DNA from 4 places in the Lysinibacillus sp. DFXJR4 genome. Region 3 is predicted to be linked to each of the others. Evidence: predicted binding sites of a transcription regulator. Region 3 holds the regulator's gene; each other region holds the start of a gene.
The links. Region 3 encodes LexA, which represses DNA repair genes until DNA is damaged. Its sites were predicted from a motif close to CGAACATATGTTCG; they were not measured.
Positions count from the first base shown of each region.

Region 1 (5,593 bases), 170 kb from region 3:
TTAAATTTTCGTATATACCAATAATACAAACAACCTACAGTACCAACAGATATACCAAAATAAATACCGTAACGTGTTGCTAGATCAGATATATACTCAATGTGCTTGCCAAAGAATAACCCAAGTGTAAAATACAGCAATGTCCAAATAAAACCTGTTGTGTAGGAATACATCGCATATTTTAGAAAGGGCATCTTATTCATGCCAACTAAGTAAGGAATAATATGTCTAACTATTGGTATAAAATAGCTGATAACTAAAGCAAAATGTCCGTATTTATCTATTAGCTCCTTGGACTTGACTAAATACTTAGCCTTTTTCTTTTTCAACAATTTATCTACTATTTTATGGCCAAATCCTTTTCCTAGGAAATACCCTAAAGACAATCCAGATACTACACCTAGATACGTTAGGATAAAGGCTTTCAAGACCGACATTTTTTCCATGGAACCTAAAAATCCACCACTCATTACAATCATCTCATCTGGAAGCGGCATCCCCACTATGCCTAGCCAGAGACTGAAAAACAATGCCCAATAACCGTATTGCTCAATAAAGGATAATAACTCATTCAATCCCATCTAACTAACCCTCTTCGTTCCCTGTCTACAGTTTAGTACATAGGCTGGTGGAAGATTAATCCACACTTTTTCATGCGTAATAGTATCAAAAAATTGATGGATAAATGATTTCTTAACTAGTGAATATTGGAATGTAATAAATTCTCCTTCCTCTAAACACTCTTTCACATTTTGTAGTATTCGAGAAGCAACGACTGGATTTAAGGATGTAAAAGGCAAACCCGATACAATATAATCGATTGTTTCGATATTTAAGTTCTTCATATACAACCCTAAATTCTCAGCAGAGCCGTAGATTATGATAACATTTGGCTCATGCTCATATTGTTGACGTAGCTTATTATAAAAAACGGTATTATTTTCAATAAGTATTAGCTTAGTAGTATGCGCTTTTCTTTTCATTAATTCTTTCGTAAAGGAGCCTGTGCCAGGACCAAGCTCAACAATACATTGTGCCTTTTTAAAACAAATAGCTTCGACTATTTTTTTAGCTAATTTTTTAGAACTAGGTGAAACAGCACCGATATTTTTTGGATGTTTTATAAATTCAGTAAGAAACGTTATAAATTGCATTCATGTTCTCCCCAATCTGATGAAATCTGAATGTCTTAACTATAACGAGCATTTCTTAAAGATTTAAGAGGAGATTCCTTAAATTTTTCTTAAGAGTTTACATTATTTAGTTGTATTTATAATAGGTTAACTATGATTATGTCTTTGTTTTCGCGGCATCTATGTATGTAATATTTTAAGTTAACTTTATTTACTTGTATTTCACCGTATTCTCATGCGGGGTACAGGTGGGGTACGAAGCATTTTATTACTGGGGTACTTGGGGTACCGAAAAAATACGGACAGGTATATATTGAATCTGATAATTTTAGTTAAGTAAATTAAAAAAGTCACTCATTATTTTTCAAATGAGTGACTTTTATTGATTTTCTTTAATTATTGAGCTTTTTATTAAAATTAAAATAATATGCGTAGGCTGAAGCATAAATCACAAATAATATAAATAAAACTCCAGTAAACAAAAAACCTTGAGATACATTTTTTAATAACTCTTTGTAATTAATTATATAAGATGATGCTCCTGTAATTGCAACTGATAATAATAATGTAGTAATAATAAATAAAGTAGGGTGTTTTTTGGTAATTGAACAATAACATTCTATGTCATTTGCACAACCACAACTCCGAAGATTAATTTCTGTTAATTTAGAAATTCCATTTAGTAATAGGAATACTATTAAAATTATCGCCAAAACTGTAAAAGAACCAAAAAGGAGTAGTTTTCCTGTAGATGCTTCTTTAATATTTGTAAATACGCTAGTTAACGCTGAAATACCTCCAAACGTTCCAATAAGGATTGAGGCAAAAATGCCAAGAATAGCAACGAAATCTTTTTGAACTTTCTTGGCTTTTTGTAGAGATTTTTCTTGTTTATAGCTTATTTTATCAATATCCTTAGAAATATCAATGAATTCTTTTTTCTTTATTTCTATTTCGTTCTTTAAATCTTCAACTTCTTTAAAAAGTTTATCTTTAATAACTTCTATTTTCATTACACCCGAATCCATACGATTAATTTGGATCCCGATTAATTCAATGTGATCTTTTATTTTTTCAATAAATTTATGAAATTCTTCAAGTTCTTCTAATTCTCTTTCTATTGCCATTTCTTTAAGAAAGGAAATATTTCTTAAAAAAATTTCAACATTCTCCCCTGCTTCGTTTATGCCATATGGTTGTAAATAGAAAAAATGTGCACTTAATGTTGAATAAATTCTTACTTTACTTTTAAATACTTCATACCAAATATCAAATGTCTCAACTAATTGACTTTTCTCGGAAGCACTATAGTATTGTATTAAGTTGTAAAAAGTATCTTTGAATTTTAGTTTCAGTTCAATAATTGGTTTTTCTATTTCATTATTTATATCAATAGGATTCAATTTATCACCACTTTAATTACTATACTTGTTTTGAGGCTTCTAATAAATCTTCAAAAGTATATTCTAACTGGGATACACCCTTTTTTATTTCATTTTCATTTCGTTTCCATGAATTATGTTCGTGTGTCATATCAACTAAATCAAACGAATTTAATTTTCCGAACCTTTCAATGATTCTATCTACTAATTCTTTTTCTAAATTTGAAAAATCTGCTGGTTCATGTTTTCCTATTATAATTCCACCATTTTTGAAGAAAATAGTTGTAGGTGGTTCAGTAATCTGACTATAACCATTTATACGATATTCTGAATAAACTTCCCTTACTACTGGACCTAGTTTCCACATCTCTGAGGGCTGTTTATAGGGATAAATATCAAATTCTTTTACCCAATCAAGAGTAACAAAATACAATAGTTTCTGTAATTTTAGGTGATCCAGGTATCCTTCTACTTCATTCATTTTTTTTACGATGTATGCTGCAACTTCTAATGCATCAAATTTACCATTTTTATTTTCTTTCATGAAGAATCCCCCTTCTCGATTTTTTATACACACAGTATGTGTATACAATGTATACACATTCATTATAAAGAACTTATGCGAAAAAATACATACATATAATCCTAGATGATTAATTTTAAAACAAAACCTCCAAATAAGAACATCTGTTCTAAATTCATTATAGAACAAATGTTCCTTTATGTCAATTTATAAAACTTATTAGTTCACGAAAAAACACCCTCAAATGAGAGTGTTGTTTTCTAAGCAATTTTTACTTTTTCTATTTCGCATATTAATATTCCATCACAACTGTTTGCTTCTCTGTCCACCGATTTTCAATCTTGTTTGCGACTTCATTTACCTTTTATACATGACGATCTGATGGAGTTGCAAAGACTTCAAGTACACCTACGCTATTACCATCATTCTTTCTGCGCATTATTAAATAATTATAAATATCTGTCCATTTTGGTACGTCCGTAACAGTAGCACAACCCAAAGAATGTTGGCCTGTATGAAGATAGCGATCACCATTATGACCAATTCGAAACCAAGAACAAGCATAAATTGATTGTGATTCATAAGATTCTGCCAATTTATGAACTTCATCTGGTATCTCAAGATCGTGACTGCCTACAGGAACAGGATTAGAGGGATCTGTCATAATACTGATAGGTCCAACCCAACCAGGACCTAAAAAATAAAAGAGTTCACCAGTGCTTAGAATATAATGAATTAACCCTTGCGATATTGTAGAATCACCGTCTACTAAATACGAACCACCATCACTCTTAAGTTTAACGCTAGCATTCTTTGTTGCCGAACGTCCTTCCATAATTATAAAATAATCCCTATCACCTTGTGTTTGCTGAAAATCAACACGTACGAACTGAGGCAAAGGTGGATATGTTGAACCATCACTATACTTAACAATTAACCAACCTTTTCCATCAGCATTGGAAATATATTTTGTGCTCATAAAACTCCTCATTCCTTATAATAATTTATTGAGTATAGATTTCTAATTATTACTTATAATTGACAAGGATTATTTAAATTATCCCTCAAGTATCTGTATAAAAGCTGACGTTGCTCTGGCTTAATCATCGCCATCGACTAATGAAGCTTTTTGGATATTATCGAATGAAATACGCTTTATTGATAAATCAGCATCTAATAGTAGTTCCTTCTTATATAAATCTGTCCGAGTTATTCTCCCAATCTCATCATGAAATTTGTTATGATCCCACAGTGTCAATTTGATTAGTTTTCTCATCTTAAAAGCTCCCACTCCGTTAATTCTCGCTTTTTATCGTAAAATTGCTCTTTTTTCCACTCCTTCAACTGAACTAAATGTTCTGGCAGCATCATCGCTGTCCATTTCATATTGCCACGGTCATTTAACATCACAAATCACTCTCCACTAATCAACATCAGAAATACTTAAAATATCAAGGAAATGTACCTTATGGACAACCCTATATTTATCTTTAATGTGAATTAATTTAGTGTTTGCATCCATTTTTGTGACTATACCCGAAAGTGGTTCTTCCTTTCTATAGATAGAAAAGGCTTTGTACTTTGAATCATTCATTGCTTCTGTTAATGCGTATGCGATTTCTTCTAAATCAAACTCATCTCGGTCTAGGTGCTTTGGTTCTTTTTTCTTTGCTGGTGTTTTTGTTTTAGCTGCCATCTTTACGCCTCCTCAAAGTAAGAACATTCGTTTGTATATATTATAGAACAAACGTTCTTGTTTTAGCAATAAAAAAATGACCAGGCTCACAAATTTTTGTGATTACCTGATCATTAAAGTTAAACAGCTATTATATTTGTGACTTGTGCAAGTTTCGCTGTTTTAATTTTATTTGCTCCTGCTTTCGCTGCTTCCGCACCTGTAAAAGTACCTGTTTTAACACGCCATAACTTGCCATCTTGTTCGATGTAAGCCACCCAGCCAAAACGGTGTTTTAATACATCCAGTACATTTTCAGCAGCTTGAATTGTGATATATGTGCCTGTTAAAACACGATACTTATTGTTGTCTATGACTGGCTTCGGTTGCTGAACAGCACCAGCATTTTTAACCATTTGCAAGAAAATATTCCAAGCAATATTACCAGCACGAATTTCACGAGGGCAGTTTTTACCACTATAGTAATTATGCTGTACTACATCATCGACTGTTAGACCTTCATCTTTTAAGATTTTCGCAACTACCCTAGCAGTATTTTCTAACGTTTTGTTGTAGTTGCCATCAGCATTCACACACATTTCAACATGGATGCCTTCCAAATTACCTTTAGCTGTTCCAGCAGCCCAACATTGCCAAGTATGTTCAAAAGATTGTACTGCTTCTTTATCATCTACTTGCCAATGCCATGAAGCAGAACGACTATTGCCATTTGCTTGTAAGCGGGCATGTGCATCCGCATCTGCCCCTGTACGGTAATTATCTGTGCCGTGAACAACTACTTTTCGTTTAGAATTACCTTTTCCATTTGTGACCTTTGCAGCTTGAGCATCAGATACTAGCTTTTTACGAATTACTACCA
Region 1 is NZ_JBXUNW010000001.1:530,444-536,036, reverse strand. Features, by position in the region: gene AC2CGN_RS02715 (DedA family protein) at 1-581, opposite strand, end outside; gene AC2CGN_RS02710 (class I SAM-dependent methyltransferase) at 582-1,154, opposite strand; gene AC2CGN_RS02705 (hypothetical protein) at 1,526-2,536, opposite strand; gene AC2CGN_RS02700 (Panacea domain-containing protein) at 2,556-3,059, opposite strand; gene AC2CGN_RS02695 (hypothetical protein) at 3,403-4,029, opposite strand; gene AC2CGN_RS02690 (YolD-like family protein) at 4,138-4,314, opposite strand; gene AC2CGN_RS02685 (hypothetical protein) at 4,311-4,448, opposite strand; gene AC2CGN_RS02680 (YolD-like family protein) at 4,462-4,734, opposite strand; gene AC2CGN_RS02675 (N-acetylmuramoyl-L-alanine amidase) at 4,854-5,593, opposite strand, start outside.
Region 1: a site for LexA is predicted at 4,755-4,768, ahead of AC2CGN_RS02680 (YolD-like family protein). Genes of this name have one in related genera too.

Region 2 (5,593 bases), on a different contig from region 3:
AGTCGATTAACAACTTGCTGTGCAGTTATACCATTCACACCAACAGCTGCATATAAATCATCTTCATTTGTGTAATTAAATTTGTCGCAAACACGCTTTAAATTTTCAGCAGACATGGTCTCCTTCATGTCATAATCCTGTGCACGGATTTCCTTTTCAATCATCTCTTTGCCTTTGAGAATATTTTCTTCACGAAGATGACGTTTGAAAAACTGTTTTATTTTATTTTTTGCCTGTGAGGATTGCGCTATTTTAAGCCAATCACGGCTTGGGCCAAAAGATTGCTTAGAGGTTAAAATTTCAATAATGTCTCCCGTTTTTAACGGTGTATCAAGCGGTACCATTTTACCATTAATTTTCGCGCCAATTGTACGATTTCCGACCTCTGAATGCACACGGTATGCGAAGTCGATAGGTACAGAACCTGCTGGTAATTCAATGACATCTCCTTCAGGTGTGAATACATAAACCATATCAGAAAATAAATCAAATTTTAAAGATTCCATAAATTCCTCAGCATTTGAGGATTCATTTTGAAATTCTAAAATTTCACGGAACCATGTTAATTTTTGATCAACATTTTGTTTTTCGGTATCAATCTTTTTACCTTCTTTATATGCCCAATGTGCAGCAATCCCGTACTCGGCAATCTTATGCATTTCCTTTGTACGAATTTGCACCTCTAATGGGTCACCATAAGGGCCAATTACTGTCGTATGCAGTGATTGATAAAGATTTTGCTTGGGCATTGCAATATAATCCTTAAAGCGTCCAGGCATCGGCTTCCATAGCGTATGCACGATTCCTAGCACAGCATAGCAATCTTTAATACTATCGACCAATACACGAATGGCTAATAAATCATAAATCTCATTAAATTGTTTTTTTTGCAACACCATTTTGCGATAGATGCTGTAGATATGTTTTGGACGACCATAAATATCTGCATCGATTTCGACCTCTGTAAGCTGTGATTTCATTTCAGCCATAACATTTTCTAAATAGGCCTCACGTTCATCGCGTTTTTTCTTCATCAGACTAACAATGCGGTAATATTGCTGTGGATTTAAATAACGAAGAGCTGTATCTTCTAGCTCCCATTTAACTGTCGAAATTCCAAGGCGATGCGCAAGTGGCGCAAAAATTTCAAGCGTTTCTTTAGAGATACGGCGTTGCTTTTCAGCAGGCAAATGCTTGAGCGTCCGCATATTGTGTAAACGGTCAGCCAGTTTAATTAAAATGACACGGATATCCTGTGCCATAGCAACAAACATTTTACGATGATTTTCTGCTTGTTGCGCTTCTTTTGATAAATATTTAATTTTCCCCAGCTTTGTCACGCCATCAACAAGCATTGCAACCTCTTCGCCGAATTCACGAACTAAATCGTCGCGCGTAAAATCTGTATCCTCGACAACATCATGTAAAAAACCAGCCGCAACTGTTTCAGGGTCCATTTGTAATTCAGCTAAAATACCAGCTACTTGTACTGGGTGAATAATATAGGGTTCACCTGAACTTCGGAATTGCTCGATATGGGCATTCCTTGCTAATTCATATGCTTTTTTCACGAATGCGACATTTTCATCATTCATGTAGGATTTGACTAACTCAAATACGTCCTCGGGAGTCAAAATTTGCTCTTTCGCCATAACATGTCCACCTTGCTCGTCAAATTTTTCAGATTAGATATAAATTTAATTGTATAAAATATTGTAGCCTATTGTAAAGCGACTATGTCATTTTGTTTAGTTAATCTCGTGAACAATGTGAAAAATGGAAGAATTTTTCTTCATAATGAATAAAAAGACCCTCTGCGAATGTAATATTTCGCAAAGAGTCTCTCTTTTCGTATAATTATTTAGCTTAATTTATTATACGCCACAGCAATTTTTGCGCCTACAACTGCATTATTTTTTACTAATGCAATGTTTGCATCAAGGCTTTTACCCTCTGTTAATTCTTTTACTTTTCCAAGTAAGAATGGCGTAACGTTTTTGCCTTGAATACCATTCTCCTCTGCTTCTATTAACGCTTTTTCAATGATTTCTGTAATGAATGCATGCTCAAGCGCCTCAGACTCCGGAATCGGATTTGCAATAACAGCTCCGCCTTTCAACCCTAATTGCCATTTTGCACGTAGCATCTCTGCTACTTCCTCTGGTGTTTCTAGTTTAAAGTTAACATCGAAACCACTTTGACGAGTATAGAACGCAGGCACTTCATCTGTGCCAAATCCAACGACAGGTACACCCTTTGTTTCAAGATATTCTAATGTTAAACCAATATCTAAAATTGATTTAGCACCGGCACAAATTACTGCCACATTTGTTTGTGCCAGTTCTTCTAAATCCGCTGAGATGTCCATTGTTGTTTCAGCGCCTCGATGAACACCACCGATACCACCTGTTACGAAAATTTCAATGCCCGCAAGTTCAGCACAAATCATTGTTGCCGCTACAGTTGTCGCACCTAATTTTTTTGTTGCCAATAAATAGCCTAAATCACGACGTGAAGTTTTTGCTACTCCTTGTGCATTACCGAACATTTCAAGTTCTTCATCTGATAAACCGATTTTAATTTTCCCGTCAATTAAAGCAATCGTTGCTGGAACTGCACCATTGTCACGGATAATTTGCTCAACTTCACGCGCAGTTTGTACGTTTTGAGGGTATGGCATACCGTGAGAGATAATTGTTGATTCTAATGCTACGATTGGTAAACCTTTTGCTTGTCCTGCTTTTACTTCCTCTGATAATACAATGAATTCTTTCATGTTGTTATTCCTCCATTTCACTTTTTAACAAATCTACGGATAATTCAGGTCTTACTGTGTATGGGGATGCCAGTGTGTTTTTAGCATTTGTCAAACCGGCATCAATGCATGTTGCGAAGGATTGTCCAGTAAGCCAGCTATGGATCACTGCACTGACAAAGGCGTCTCCTGCACCTGTTACATCTTCAATCTTATCTATAATCTTAGCCTTAAAATGACAAGGCTTAATCGAAGTTGATGCTGCAAAAACACCCTTGCTTCCTGCTGTAATAATGACATGCTCAGCACCTAATTGAAGTAGTTGCTGTAATGCTTTTTCATAATCGGCAGCGCTTTCAATTGCATGCCCAACAATTGTTTCCGCTTCGTCCGTGTTACAAATAAACCAAGTAACCCCTTGCAATGTATCAGGTAGTCGATTCATTTTAGGGGAAGATACAGGCACAATGACTAACGGAATTTCACGAGCAATTGCCATCTGTTGAATATAGGCTACTGTTTCCTTCGGGCAGTTTAAATCCAAAATATAGCATCCAGCATTAACAAGCATTGCCTCGTGCTTCTTTAACAAGCTCGGCAATAACAGATCATATACCTCCATGTTTGCAACAGCCAGTGCTAGCTCTCCCTGCTCATCCATGATTGCCGTATAAGAGCCAGTTGAAGCATCTGGTAATTGCTCAACATAACGTAAATTCATAAAGGACTCAGAAGCCTCATGGATTACTTGCCAATCAGCATCCTTGCCAGCCGTTGTTAGTAATGTTACCTGATGATTTAGCCTACCTAGGTTCTCAGCAATGTTTCGCCCAACACCACCTACACTAAAAGAAGAGCTTGCAGGATTGGAAGTACCAAACTGGACGTTCCCCTTCACATGAAATTTACGATCTAGATTTGCACCACCGATACAAATAATTTCATTTTCCTCGGGTAAAATATACGCACGTCCTACTATTTTTCCTTGCTTCGTTAAGCTCGACACTAAGTTGGCTAGCACTGGACGAGATAGATTCATCTTATCCGCCATCTCTTGCTGAGACATAAACGGATTTTGACGAATTAATGCCAGTACCGCCTGTTCTCTTTCATTCATAGCATCACCTTTTATTATATTTGTTTACATTATAAACTTTTGTTTGTTATAAGTCAAAAAAAAATGAAATCAATAAGATTATTGAGTTCATTTTCATAGTGTTGAAAAGCTAAATAGTCAAGGGACCTTTTGTGAACATTTAGTCAAAATGAAGGTGATTTCCGTTCCAGGCTACTCGCTTTGTTGCTGTCGCTTCGCTTTCGCACAGTTAAAACATTTGTTGCTGTTGCTTCGCTTTCGCACAGAGCAAAGCTTCCTGTGGGCGAGCGACGAGCCGCTTCCTGCGCTGGAGGAACGAAGGCTAAGTGCGTCACGTCCTGTGACAACGCCTTCGTGACCAACCTCGTGTTGGCCTCAGTTTCTCGTCTGTCTCGCTATCCCACGGGAGTCGAGTAGCCTTGCACTCCAATCAATAATAGTTAGAACTTTAAATATTTTCTTCCTTCAAAAGTAAAGTAAAAGCATATTACTCACCATCATTAAATGGATAGAATAGTAGTACAATTCTATAGCTGTCAACCTACATTTTGTGCATAAAACTACTTTATAAATAAACATAAAGCCACTTATTGCTGACATGTTGCTTTCGCATAGAAAATGTTATCAGCTTCATTTTTGCGAAAAATAGTGATGGCTAAGAATCCAATTTATCACTATACATTTATGTGAAATGCCAATGAAAAATACTATGAGCAATGGTTGATTGGAGTGTAGACTGAGTGACTCCTAGGGGATTCAGCGTCACAGAGGAGACCCTGGAGCGAGCACATTAGGGGAACAAAGGCTAAAATCGTCACGTCCTGTGACAACGCCTTCGTGACCAACCTCATGTTGCCCCAAGCGGCTCATCGGACGCCCCCAGGAAAGCACTCAGTCGGAACGGAGATCAACCCCTCGTTTTGAAAAAGGGCATACTTTTTAATTTGTCACCTTGATTTCATTGACATAATAGTATTTCAACAACATGAAAATGAAATCAATAAGATTATAGAGTTCATTTTTCAATATTATTCAGGATGAGCTTGCCTTTGTGGCTGTTTTTTTACCATAATAACAAATAAGCTTGCTAAAGCACAGAAAACACCTGCCAGGAAAAAAGCCCATGTATATGAATTGAAAAACTTATAAATGAGCCCTCCACCATAAGCAGCTAGAGCAGCACCTGCCTGGTGTGATGCAAAAATCCATCCATAAATAACACCACTTTTATTCGTCCCAAAAGTTTGTCTAGCAATACTAATGGTTGGAGGTACAGTGGCAATCCAATCTAATCCGTAAAAAATTGAAAAGATCGCTAGTAAGGGAAGTGAACCTTGAGATAATGCGTAAGGAAGCAATAGCAAGGACATCCCTCTTAAAAGATAGTACCAAAACAATAACCATCGATTATCAAAACGATCCGATAGCCACCCTGACAAAGTAGTACCAACGAGATTAAATATGCCCATAAAGGAAAGAAGCGATGCAGCAGTAACTAATGGTACACCAAAGCTAATACAATAGGATACAAAATGAGTGCCGACTAATCCACTTGTTGAAAGACCGCAAATAAAAAAACTTCCCGCTAATAGCCAAAATTCTTTAACCTTTATGGCCTCAAATAGTCCACTAAAAGCTATAGTAATTGGATTTTTTTTATGAGGCTCTTGAGATATTTCTAACTCTTCTTCCTGTCCATAAGGTAACATCCCAATATCTTGTGGTTTGTTTTTTATAAATAG
Region 2 is NZ_JBXUNW010000002.1:111,872-117,464, reverse strand. Features, by position in the region: gene AC2CGN_RS08620 (RelA/SpoT family protein) at 1-1,652, opposite strand, end outside; gene AC2CGN_RS08615 (pseudouridine-5'-phosphate glycosidase) at 1,862-2,776, opposite strand; gene AC2CGN_RS08610 (carbohydrate kinase) at 2,781-3,872, opposite strand; gene AC2CGN_RS08605 (MFS transporter) at 4,880-5,593, opposite strand, start outside.
Region 2: a site for LexA is predicted at 3,905-3,918, ahead of AC2CGN_RS08610 (carbohydrate kinase). Genes of this name have one in related genera too.

Region 3 (5,593 bases):
ACTGAGATTAAAAGCTTAGAGCAATCCCTGGCCTCCTTTGATGAGCAGCTCGAGGTTCCCATGCAGGAAACTTTAGAGATGCAAAAAAAAGTGCCAAATGTAAGAGCGGTTGAGCAGGTATTGAGAGATATGGTGGAAATTGAAGAGGTGACAGGTACGCGCATGGAGTCGCTAATCTTTAATAATTATGATGAGCCTGTGGCAGATGCCAACGTGGGTCAAACGAATACAGTTGCTGAGGCAGAAGCAAAGGTTAATGAGGAAAATCAAGAGAATACGGAAACTCCGCCTATTTCTACGATTGCTCAAGAAAATATTCCACCAGAGCTAAAGCTAGTAACCTTTACCTTTGATATTGGGGCCTTAACATTTGACTCAATGGTTACCTTTTTAAAGGAAGTGGAAAAGCTTGAGCGAGTGATGAAAATTGATACGATTAAAATGTCTCTTCCTGGTGAGAAAGAAAAGCTGGACAAAGAGGCGGATACTATCATTAAGGCTACTGTACAGATTACGACGTTCTATTACGAGGGACAAGAATAAAGATAGGCGCGCATACTTCATATGTATGGGCGCCTCTTAGTTTAGGAGGACATAAAAATGGAAATGGCTTATACCGTGACAGTATTTATTTTTGGGCTTGTTTTTGGCTCTTTTTTTAATGTGGTGGGCTTACGTGTACCTATCAAGGAATCCATTGTGCGACCACCCTCACATTGCACAAATTGTCAAAGGCAGCTAACAGCCCTTGATTTAGTACCTGTATTGTCCTATGTGTGGCTAGGAGGAAAATGCCGTAGCTGTGGACAGAAAATTTCTTGGATTTACCCTTTAATGGAGCTGATTACAGGGGTTTTATTTGCATTTGCCTATTGGAAACTAAGCTTTACCATAGAATTTTTTGTAGCTATATTGCTGATATCATTACTTGTTATTATCGTAATATCAGATTTTGCCTATATGCTTATTCCTGATAAAGTCCTGCTCTTTTTCCTACCATTGCTCTTCATAGGACGTGTACTTTCACCGTTAACCCCATGGTGGGATAGTGCGCTGGGTGCAATTGTTGGCTTTGGCATATTATATTGTATAGCTGTCCTGTCAAAAGGTGGTATGGGTGGGGGAGATATTAAATTATTCTTTTTACTAGGGCTTGTATTGGGCACATTAAAGGCACTCTTAACGTTGTTTATAGCCGCTGTTATCGGGATGGTTGTTGGCATTATAGTGTTAAAGGCAAGACAGCAGGGCAGAAAGACACCAATTCCATTTGGCCCATCCATTGCTATTGCGGCTATAGTTGTCTATTTTTATGGAGATGCCTTGATAAATTGGTATCTTGGGTTATGGTAGGGGATAACTTACAATTTTGGAGGGGATAAAGTGAAGCCAGTAATTGGCATAACGGCCTTTTTGGAGGATGATTTGTCAGCAAGATTAAATGCTGCCTACAGTAATAGTATTATCGAAGCTGGGGGCATTCCGCTCATTATTCCACCTGGTATAGAGGAGGATGTTGCACAAACTTTGTCTTTGACGGACGGGTTATTGCTATCGGGAGGCTGTGATGTCCATCCATTTCTCTTTGATGCAGAGCCTGCACCCAAATTAGGGAAGGTACACCCTGAAAGAGATTCTGTAGAGCTTGCTTTAATCGAGGCAGCCTTTATTCGCAAGATGCCGATTTTTGGTATATGTCGTGGCATTCAAATATTAAATGTTGCCCTTGGAGGCAATATTTATCAGGATATGGAGAGCGAATATCATAGTAAAAAATTATTAAAGCATATGCAGCAGGCAGCTCGGGGTGTTGCTACCCACTATGTTACGGTTACACCTGATTCATTATTAAACAGAATCACCGAGAAAGAGAAAATAGCCGTAAATTCCTTTCATCATCAAGCTGTCAACGTATTAGCTGAGAAATTAAAGGTTGCTGCAAAATCCAGTGATGGAATTGTAGAAGCAGTCGTACATGAAGATCACCCGTTTTGTCTGGCGGTACAGTGGCATCCAGAAGAGCAGGCGATGGCAGGAGATGAAGTGTCAAAGAAAATATTTACTGCTTTTATAAAGGCAAGCCTAACATTCAAATTAGAGGCATAGAATCCATTGTAAAGTGGATTCTTTTTTTGATAAAGGAAGATGGCGAAAAATTTTGTTCGAAATCTTCGTAAAGGTATTTAATACTGCCAATTACGGATAAATGCAGGGAGTAGGGGGTGATTTGGATTACAACGCTTTGCTGACGTTAGCTCCAATATTTCATCCTGGTCATCATCAGTCACCGAAATAAAAACAAAAATGCTTTCGTCGATAATGCCCTCCTGCTTCAATTCATACATCGTATCACTCATTGCTTGATGAAGCATCTCTTTATGTTTAACAAATTCCTCGTCTTCGATATGCAATATTGTATCTAATAATTCACGACTTACCTTTTCGAGCATATCCGTTTCATCATAATGTAAATATTCATCCTTTAAAAAACGATAGTTTTCGGGGTCGTCCTCATAGTTCTGACCAATTTCAATAAGTGATTTTTCGGTTCCCATTGTTAAATAAAGGCTTCCACAATCACCATCTGTCACTAAAACAGCCGCATAAATTTGTTCATCGTATAAGGAGCTATACATTGTCGTATATGCCTCTTGTACAGCCTGCTTAATTTTTTGTTTCAAATGGATGCACTCCCTATGTAGATCGTATTTTGTTCTATGTCTCAAATTAAGAAAAAGAGGTATATGCTCATCAGGGAACATATCAGCCTCTTAAAATCATCCAAAAATTTTATATTTTTTAGTGCACACGACGATAAAGGCCTACAACTTGTCCTAAAATTGAAACTTGATCGACAATAATTGGCTCCATTGTGGAGTTTTCAGGCTGTAAGCGGAAATGATTTTTTTCCTTAAAGAAACGCTTAACCGTTGCTTCATCCTCTTCTGTCATTGCCACGACAATATCCCCGTTATCAGCCGTTGATTTTTGCTTTACAATAACTAAGTCTCCATCAAGTATACCAGCTTCAATCATGGATTCACCCATAATCTCTAGCATAAATAATTGATCCTCACTTGTCCCATAAGTATCTGGTAGCGGGAAATACTCTTCGATATTTTCAATAGCTGTAATTGGAGAACCTGCTGTTACTTTACCCACAAGAGGGACGTGAATAACACTTTGCTTTTGGATTGAGTCTTCTGGCTCCAATATTTCAATGGCACGAGGCTTTGTTGGGTCACGGCGGATAAAGCCCTTTTGTTCTAAACGAGCTAAATGTCCATGAACTGTTGAGCTTGAAGCAAGTCCAACTGCTTCGCCAATTTCACGTACAGATGGTGGATACCCCTTTGCGCGTACTTCTTCTTTAATAAAGGCTAAAATGTCTTCTTGTCTTTTCGAAACTTTTTTCATGATTGCTCACCTCTTTTTTCTTTTATTTCTACTTATTAGATAGTATAGCAGAATGCGAACACTTATGCAAACATAGGTTCGAAAAGTGTTTGACAAAAACGTTTGTTCGCACTATTATAAGAACGTACATTCCGAACAAACATTCTAGAAAAGAGGTTATAATGATGAATTGGTTAAAGAAAAATCCGCATATCTCCATTTTATTAGGGGCTTGCTTACTGTTTACAGGATACCTTTACATAACAGATCCTGGTGAGGTGACTTACAAGGAAATACAAGTCGAGCATGGCGATAGCCTATGGTCGTTAGCAGAGCAATACCGTGGTAAAATGAGTAAGGAAGACTGGATTAAATTAGTAAAGACAGAAAATGAATTACCAGATGTTCAAATTATTGCAGGTAAATCATTAGTCATTCCAGTGGTGGGAAACCAAGCCAATCCCATAAACTCTATTGAAATTGCGAGAAATGAACCATGATAAATAAACAACAATCGGCTGTAATCTATTGCCGCGTGAGTACAGAAAAAGAGACACAAAGTTCCTCGCTTGAGCGTCAGCAGGAAGAATTAACGCGCTATGCCAAGGAGCAGGGCTACAATATAAAGGGCATTTTTTTAGATCAGCATAGTGGCTATGATGTGGAGCGAGATGGCTTACTCGAAATGCTTGATTTCATTAAAGAAAAGAAAATTCATGCATTATTTGTCCAGGATGAAACTCGCTTAGGACGTGGGAATGCCAGAATGGCTGTGCTGCATTTATTGCAAAAAACTGAAACAGATGTTTTCTCCATGCGGGATGCAGGACCTGTACAATTAAATGAAATGGATACGATGCTGCTAGAAATATTAGCGATCGTAGAGGAATACCAGCGTAGAATCCATAATGCTAAAATACGGCGTGGTATGCGTCGAGCGGTGGAAAAGGGCTATAGACCTGAAAATAATTTATCGAATCGTGGAAATCCAAATGGGCAGGAGCGAAAGGAAGTCCCGATTGAGGAAATTATTAAGCTTCGAAACAAAGGCTTTACATTCGAGGAAATTGCCATGACGCTTCGAGGCTTAGGCTTTGATGTCAGCAAGGCAACAGTACATCGAAGGTATCGGGAGCATCAGGAAAAGGTAATAGGTGAATAATGGAAGGTCTGTGGGAGTTTTTAACATCCCACTGATGGTAGAGAAGAGCATGATTAATACAAGCTCTCAATTATCACATTATCAGGTAGTTTAAATGGATTTTCTTGAAATGTTTTGTATAGTTAATTATACAGACATTGATTGGAACCTGATAATGACACAAAAAAGCACCCATTCAACTAAATAGGTGCTTTTTTCATAAATGTTAAATTGATATCATGTGATTTTAGTGATGTTTCTTTACTTTCTAAAAAGTGATGTACTTTACTTCCAAACTCGACATAGGAGTTATTTACTTGCGAAACATTTTGGTTTTGAAATGTTTGGTTGCTGTTACCAGTTATAAATATTGGCACAATACATAATGGACAACTACCATCATCTTCAATCATAGAACCACATAGCGAGCAATACTTGTCTTCAAGCTCACCTGTTTGATTAACTTTGTCCTCCAAAAGATGTAATTCCAATGAAGACTTCAAATCATTAGGATTAGTTATTGCTAATGATTTTTCTTTCAAAGAATCATTAAATACTGTTGCAAATAAAGAAGTTTTTATTGGAACAGTAACTACATCATTACTCATTTTGCTGTTTGTAAAAATATTAAATGTACTGAAATTATTAATGTTTATAAAATCCACCTCATATTCCGTACCAGTTATGAAAACTTCATGTATTTTTAATCCATGGTATCATTTTTGGTAAAAACTGTTTTTTAGAAAACATCAATCCAAAACTTACATTCTCATCTACCGTAATGAGAGTCTAGTTAAGGACATAGACAGAGGGTTTTTACTAATTTACCACATGGCTTACAATATACCTTGTATAAAGGGCCCCCACATTTGCTATGAAAACCAACATATTTTGTTTCTTTTAGAGTACCAACATGGTTACACACAGCAAAAACGGTAATTTGTCCATCTCCAGTTATACTATCATGTACAAAAGCATCATGTTCGTGTTCTTCAATTGAATTTTCTGTGAATAAAGTGGAAGAAAAATCCTCCATTAGTTCTTGATCTAACTCAG
Region 3 is NZ_JBXUNW010000001.1:359,757-365,349, forward strand. Features, by position in the region: gene AC2CGN_RS01700 (hypothetical protein) at 1-543, shown strand, start outside; gene AC2CGN_RS01705 (prepilin peptidase) at 601-1,353, shown strand; gene AC2CGN_RS01710 (gamma-glutamyl-gamma-aminobutyrate hydrolase family protein) at 1,384-2,106, shown strand; gene AC2CGN_RS01715 (DUF4303 domain-containing protein) at 2,184-2,681, opposite strand; gene lexA (transcriptional repressor LexA) at 2,800-3,417, opposite strand; gene yneA (cell division suppressor protein YneA) at 3,582-3,896, shown strand; gene AC2CGN_RS01730 (YneB family resolvase-like protein) at 3,893-4,558, shown strand; gene AC2CGN_RS01735 (hypothetical protein) at 4,738-5,145, opposite strand; gene AC2CGN_RS01740 (hypothetical protein) at 5,331-5,593, opposite strand, start outside.

Region 4 (5,593 bases), on a different contig from region 3:
CTGCATATTTTGTGTTTCCTGCTGTCTCTTTTTAGCAGGGCGGATTAAGATAAACCACATTGCAACGAACATTAACACTATAGGTATAAATTGTACATACGAATTCATAATTCTTGCCCCCTTTCCATTATCACTTTTTTTAGTATAGACTATTCCACCCTTAAAAAGCGATGGACAAGCCCAAAAATTTTCTATAATTACTAATATTTTTTCTATCATAGACAATATTTTGCTAGAAATATTCACATTTCACACAAATTCATAATTTTTTTACTAAATATTAGAAGTTCTTCGCGTCTGGTCCATTAAAGCCATATTTCTCAAAAAACTCTTCTCGGAAATCTCCTAGACGATCTTCACGGATTGCCTCACGTACTTGTTCCATTAATTTTAATAGGAAATGTAAGTTATGATATGACGTTAAACGAATACCAAATGTCTCCTCAGTACGAATAAGATGTCGGATATAAGCACGTGAATAATTTTTACAAGTATAGCAATCACAATTCGGATCAATCGGGCCAAAATCACGAGCATACTTTGCATTCTTTACTACTAAGCGCCCTTCAGAAGTCATTAGTGTACCATTACGCGCAATACGTGTTGGCAATACACAGTCAAACATATCAATACCACGAATTGCTCCGTCGATTAATGAATCAGGTGACCCAACACCCATTAAATAACGTGGTTTATTTGCTGGCATTAATGGTGTAGTGAACTCTAAAACTCTATTCATAACATCTTTTGGTTCGCCAACGGACAGCCCTCCAATAGCGTATCCTGGAAAATCTAACTCAACTAACGCTTCTGCTGAACGACGGCGTAATTCCTCATATTCTCCGCCTTGAATAATACCAAAAAGACCTTGCTCTTCTGGACGTTGATGTGCCTCCTTACAACGTTTCGCCCAACGAGTTGTACGATCAACAGATTGCAGCATATAGTCATAAGTTGCAGGGTATGGTGGACATTCATCAAAGGCCATCATAATATCTGAACCAAGATCATTTTGAATTTCCATTGCCTTTTCCGGACTTAAAAACAATTTATCTCCATTCAAATGATTACGGAAGTGAACTCCTTCTTCTTCAATTTTTCGGAATTGACTAAGTGAGAACACTTGGAAGCCACCTGAATCTGTTAAAATTGGGCGATCCCAATTCATAAATTTATGCAAACCACCTGCTTCCTTGACAATATCATTGCCTGGACGAAGCCATAAATGATACGTATTGGACAGGATGATACCGGCATTCATTTCCTTTAGTTCCTCTGGCGACATTGTTTTAACGGTTGCCTGCGTACCTACTGGCATGAAGGCTGGCGTTTCAAAGGAGCCATGTGGTGTGTGCACGATACCAAGACGTGCTCCTGTTTGCTTACAAGTATGAAGTAGTTCATAGCGAATTGCTGGTTGTGTCATAAATAAATATTCCTCTCTTATCTGAAGTAAAAACAGTACTCCGATTCTTATCCTTAATTATCTCTTTGGACGAATAAACATAGCATCACCAAAGCTAAAGAAACGATATTTTTCCGCTACAGCTTGATGATAGGCACTTAAAATTGTTTCTCTTGTTGCAAGCGTACTAACAAGCATGACAAGGGTAGATTTCGGTAAATGGAAGTTTGTGATTAAGCCAGCTACCACTGAAAATTCATAGCCTGGGTAAATAAAAATAGATGTCCAGCCTTGTTCTGCTCGCACTTCCCCATTATATTTTGAGCCAATAGTTTCTAATGTTCGTGTAGAAGTTGTCCCAACTGCAATCACTTTACCACCATTACGTTTTATACGATTAATCGTTGAAGCGGCTTCTTCTGTAACACTATAAAATTCAGCATGCATTTCGTGATTTTCAATGGAATCTACACTGACAGGTCGAAATGTTCCTAGTCCAACATGTAACGTGATAAAGACAACCTCTACACCTTTTGCCTTCACTTGTTCTAGTAAGCCTTCCGTAAAATGCAGACCTGCCGTTGGAGCCGCCGCTGAACCGCGTTCTTTGGCATAGACGGTTTGGTATCGGTCCTTATCCTCTAATTTTTCACGAATATATGGAGGTAATGGCATCTCACCAAGCTGCTCTAAAATCTCGTAAAAAATCCCATTATAGTTAAATTCAAATGTACGTCCACCGTGATCAAGCTCTCCTGTACAAGTGGCTGTTAGTAAGCCAGCTCCAAATGAGACAACTGTACCGACTTTTACACGCTTTGCAGGCTTCACAAGTGTTTCCCATTCATCCGTACCAGCTATTTGCTTTAATAACAATACTTCTATATGGGCACCTGTTTCCTCTTTTACACCCATTAAACGCGCTGGCAGTACCCTTGTATCATTTAACACAAGGCAATCCCCAGCATGTAACTCATCTAAAATATGAGCAAAATGATGATGCTCCACTTCATTTGAACCAGGCGTTACAACCATTAATCGGCTAGCTGTTCGATCGACAAGTGGCGTCTGGGCTATAAGCTCCTCTGGTAATTCAAAATCAAAATCTTCTACACGCATGAAAAAAACTTCCTTCTTCTATGTTTGTTTAGGATAATCATATCCAAAATGTTCGTAGGCTAAATGACTAGCGACTCTTCCACGTGGTGTACGCTGGATAAAGCCAATTTGCATTAAATACGGCTCATAGACATCTTCTATTGTAACCCGCTCCTCACCAATAGATGCTGCTATGGTATCTAGGCCTACAGGACCACCCTGAAAGCGCTCAATCATATTGGTCACTAATTTATGGTCAATATGATCAAGTCCTCTAGGATCGACTTGTAATAACTCAAGTGCTTGCTTTGCAAGATTCTCTGTTATCATACCATCTCCAAGCACCTGTGCATAATCTCGCACTCGTTTCAATAGGCGATTAGCTATACGAGGTGTACCGCGAGAACGCCTCGCCATTTCCATTGCTGCTATTTGCTCAATTCCTACCTCAAATAAATGTGCACTTCGAGCAACAATTTCAGCAAGGGAAATATCGTCATAGTACTCTAAGCGTAATAAAACACCAAAACGATCCCTTAATGGGGCTGATAATGCGCCAGCTCTTGTTGTAGCACCTACAAGGGTAAAGGGAGGTAAATCAAGGCGTACAGAACGTGCTTCTGGACCTTTTCCAACCACAATATCTAAACAGAAGTCCTCCATTGCTGGATATAACACTTCTTCAATGGCACGAGGTAGGCGATGAATCTCATCAATGAATAAGACGTCCCCAGGCTCTAGTGAACTTAAAATCGCTGCTAGATCTCCTGGACGCTCAATCGCAGGGCCACTTGTCATGCGAACATTGACATTCATCTCATTGGCAATAACAGCAGCTAATGTCGTTTTCCCAAGTCCTGGTGGTCCATATAACAGCACATGATCCAAACTTTCCTGACGAAGCTTTGCTGCTTCAATGAAAATTTGTAAATTCTCTTTTACTTTATGCTGTCCAATATATTGAGCCAATCGCTGGGGCCTTAAAGATAATTCAAATTGCTCATCATAGCTGCCTGCCTCACTAGCCATCATACGTTCAGACATGTACTTTTCCCCCTTTCACTATTTCAACTTAAGTAGCAATTGTAACGCTTGTTTCATAAAGGCATCTGTCGTTTGAAGTTTTTCATTTTCCTCAAGCTGCGGTCGCACTTTTTCTAGCTCCTTTTCAGAATAACCAAGTGCCATTAAAGCAAGAATGGCTTCCTCTAACTCATGTTTGTACGGATTCACACCGAACAGTGGTAACTCATCCTCAGTACTTGGCAATTCAATTGTATCCAATAAGGTTCCCAGCTTGCCTTTTAAATCTAAAATCATCTGGCGTGCTGTTTTTTTCCCTACACCAGGGAATTTTACTAAAAATGTTTCATCTTCTCGTTCAATAGCGCTAATTACTTGCTGCGGGTTTCCTGTAGCTAGAATAGCCAATGCCCCCTTTGGCCCTATTCCTGAAACTAAAATGAGTTTACGAAATAATTCTCGTTGGTCCAAATTAGGAAAACCATATAATACTTGTGCATCTTCACGTACGTGTAAGTGTACAAAAATTTGTTGTTCAAGTGCTGATGTTCTAAATGCAAATGGATTGGGTGTGTTTAGCTGCCAGCCAATTCCTTGCTGCTCGAGCACAATATACTCAGGGGTAATACGTGTTATTTGTCCTTTTAAATAATCATACATCTATAATCCCTCACAATCATCGTCTTCGATTATAGCATATAGCGAACGAATGCTCGACTATAAGAAATAGTATAGTAGTTACATCCACACAAAAATGACCGCCAAAAGACGGTCATTTTTTCATCATTCTATCAATATCGTACCACAATTTTGGCCAGTATGTGAGGGCACGTTTAGTAAACGGTACTAAATAATCTAAAAATACTAGTTGCTGATCTAATGGTAAATCTACTGCAAAAAGCCATTCACGTAATAGCTCATTAGGATATTTTAAACGATGTAACTTTCTTTTATCTAATCGCTTCAGCTCTGGTAACTCTGAAAATATTTTAGTAAGGTCATAATCTACTGCTGGCAATACCCGATGTAGCCATAAAATATATTCATCATCTGCTTCTCCTAGATGTGCCAAATCAAAATCAATTAACTTTAGTTCACCATTAGAGCACCGTAAAAAATTATGATGGACAACATCTCCATGTAAAAGTGTAATATCTTTTTCGGGCACGTTCTCCATAGAGATTAACTGTAAGGATTTATCACTATAGTGTAAAATCTGATCTATTTCTTCTTTTGTTAAAAAAGTGCGAAATTCATTGCGTCTGCTTTTAAAACGTAGATGACGCATTTGCCATTTTAGAAGCTGTGAATAGGTGTGCAAGCCCGGTACTTTTTGCCAGGCTATTTTTTTATGAGTATCATGTAAAGCAAATAAGAGCTTAAGAGATTCTATTCTGTCCTTTTTATAAGTAAAATTAGCACTATGACTACCCTCTTGCCACACATGCACAATTAAATGCTCGTCATCACTATTCACTATAGGTAAAACTAATGAAGGTTCGAGCCGTCCAAGCTGTCGATGAATTGCCTTTACCTTCTCTGCTATCTCTAATTGCTTTGCACGCTTGACAAAATAGTTTTTGGAACGATATTTATATTTCCAAATATTAGGTTTTAATTCCTCAATAATGTATGCTTTTTCACCATCGATAAGGCGTCATCCCGCCTGGGAATAAGTGCGGTGACACCCATGGCTCACATGACGGACACGGCGGTGGGCAGGCCGATGGGCATGGTGGCGGTGGTGGGCAGACAGGTTGACAGTGACATGGGTCCATTTGCCAATTCGGCATCATTGGCTGAGTATTGCACCCACAGGACTGCCCCATATTCATCTCAGGCATAGGCTGGAATTGAGGCTGCGTAAATGGTTCAGGTTTTTGGAAGAATGGCGATGTGCTTGATTCTAAGAAATTCTGCATTCCAGCTACATTACTTTCCTTCATTTCACAAGATGTTGGTTGTGGTGGCATTGTATAGGCCTCTACTTGTGGTTCCATCGGCATCTGCATCGGCATATGCATTGGCATTGGCATGTGCATCGGCATGTGCATCGGCATGTGCATT
Region 4 is NZ_JBXUNW010000002.1:85,076-90,668, reverse strand. Features, by position in the region: gene yajC (preprotein translocase subunit YajC) at 1-108, opposite strand, end outside; gene tgt (tRNA guanosine(34) transglycosylase Tgt) at 281-1,426, opposite strand; gene queA (tRNA preQ1(34) S-adenosylmethionine ribosyltransferase-isomerase QueA) at 1,484-2,524, opposite strand; gene ruvB (Holliday junction branch migration DNA helicase RuvB) at 2,543-3,547, opposite strand; gene ruvA (Holliday junction branch migration protein RuvA) at 3,566-4,186, opposite strand; gene AC2CGN_RS08490 (phosphotransferase) at 4,299-5,132, opposite strand; gene AC2CGN_RS08485 (LysM peptidoglycan-binding domain-containing protein) at 5,167-5,593, opposite strand, start outside.
Region 4: a site for LexA is predicted at 4,229-4,242, ahead of ruvA (Holliday junction branch migration protein RuvA). Genes of this name have one in related genera too.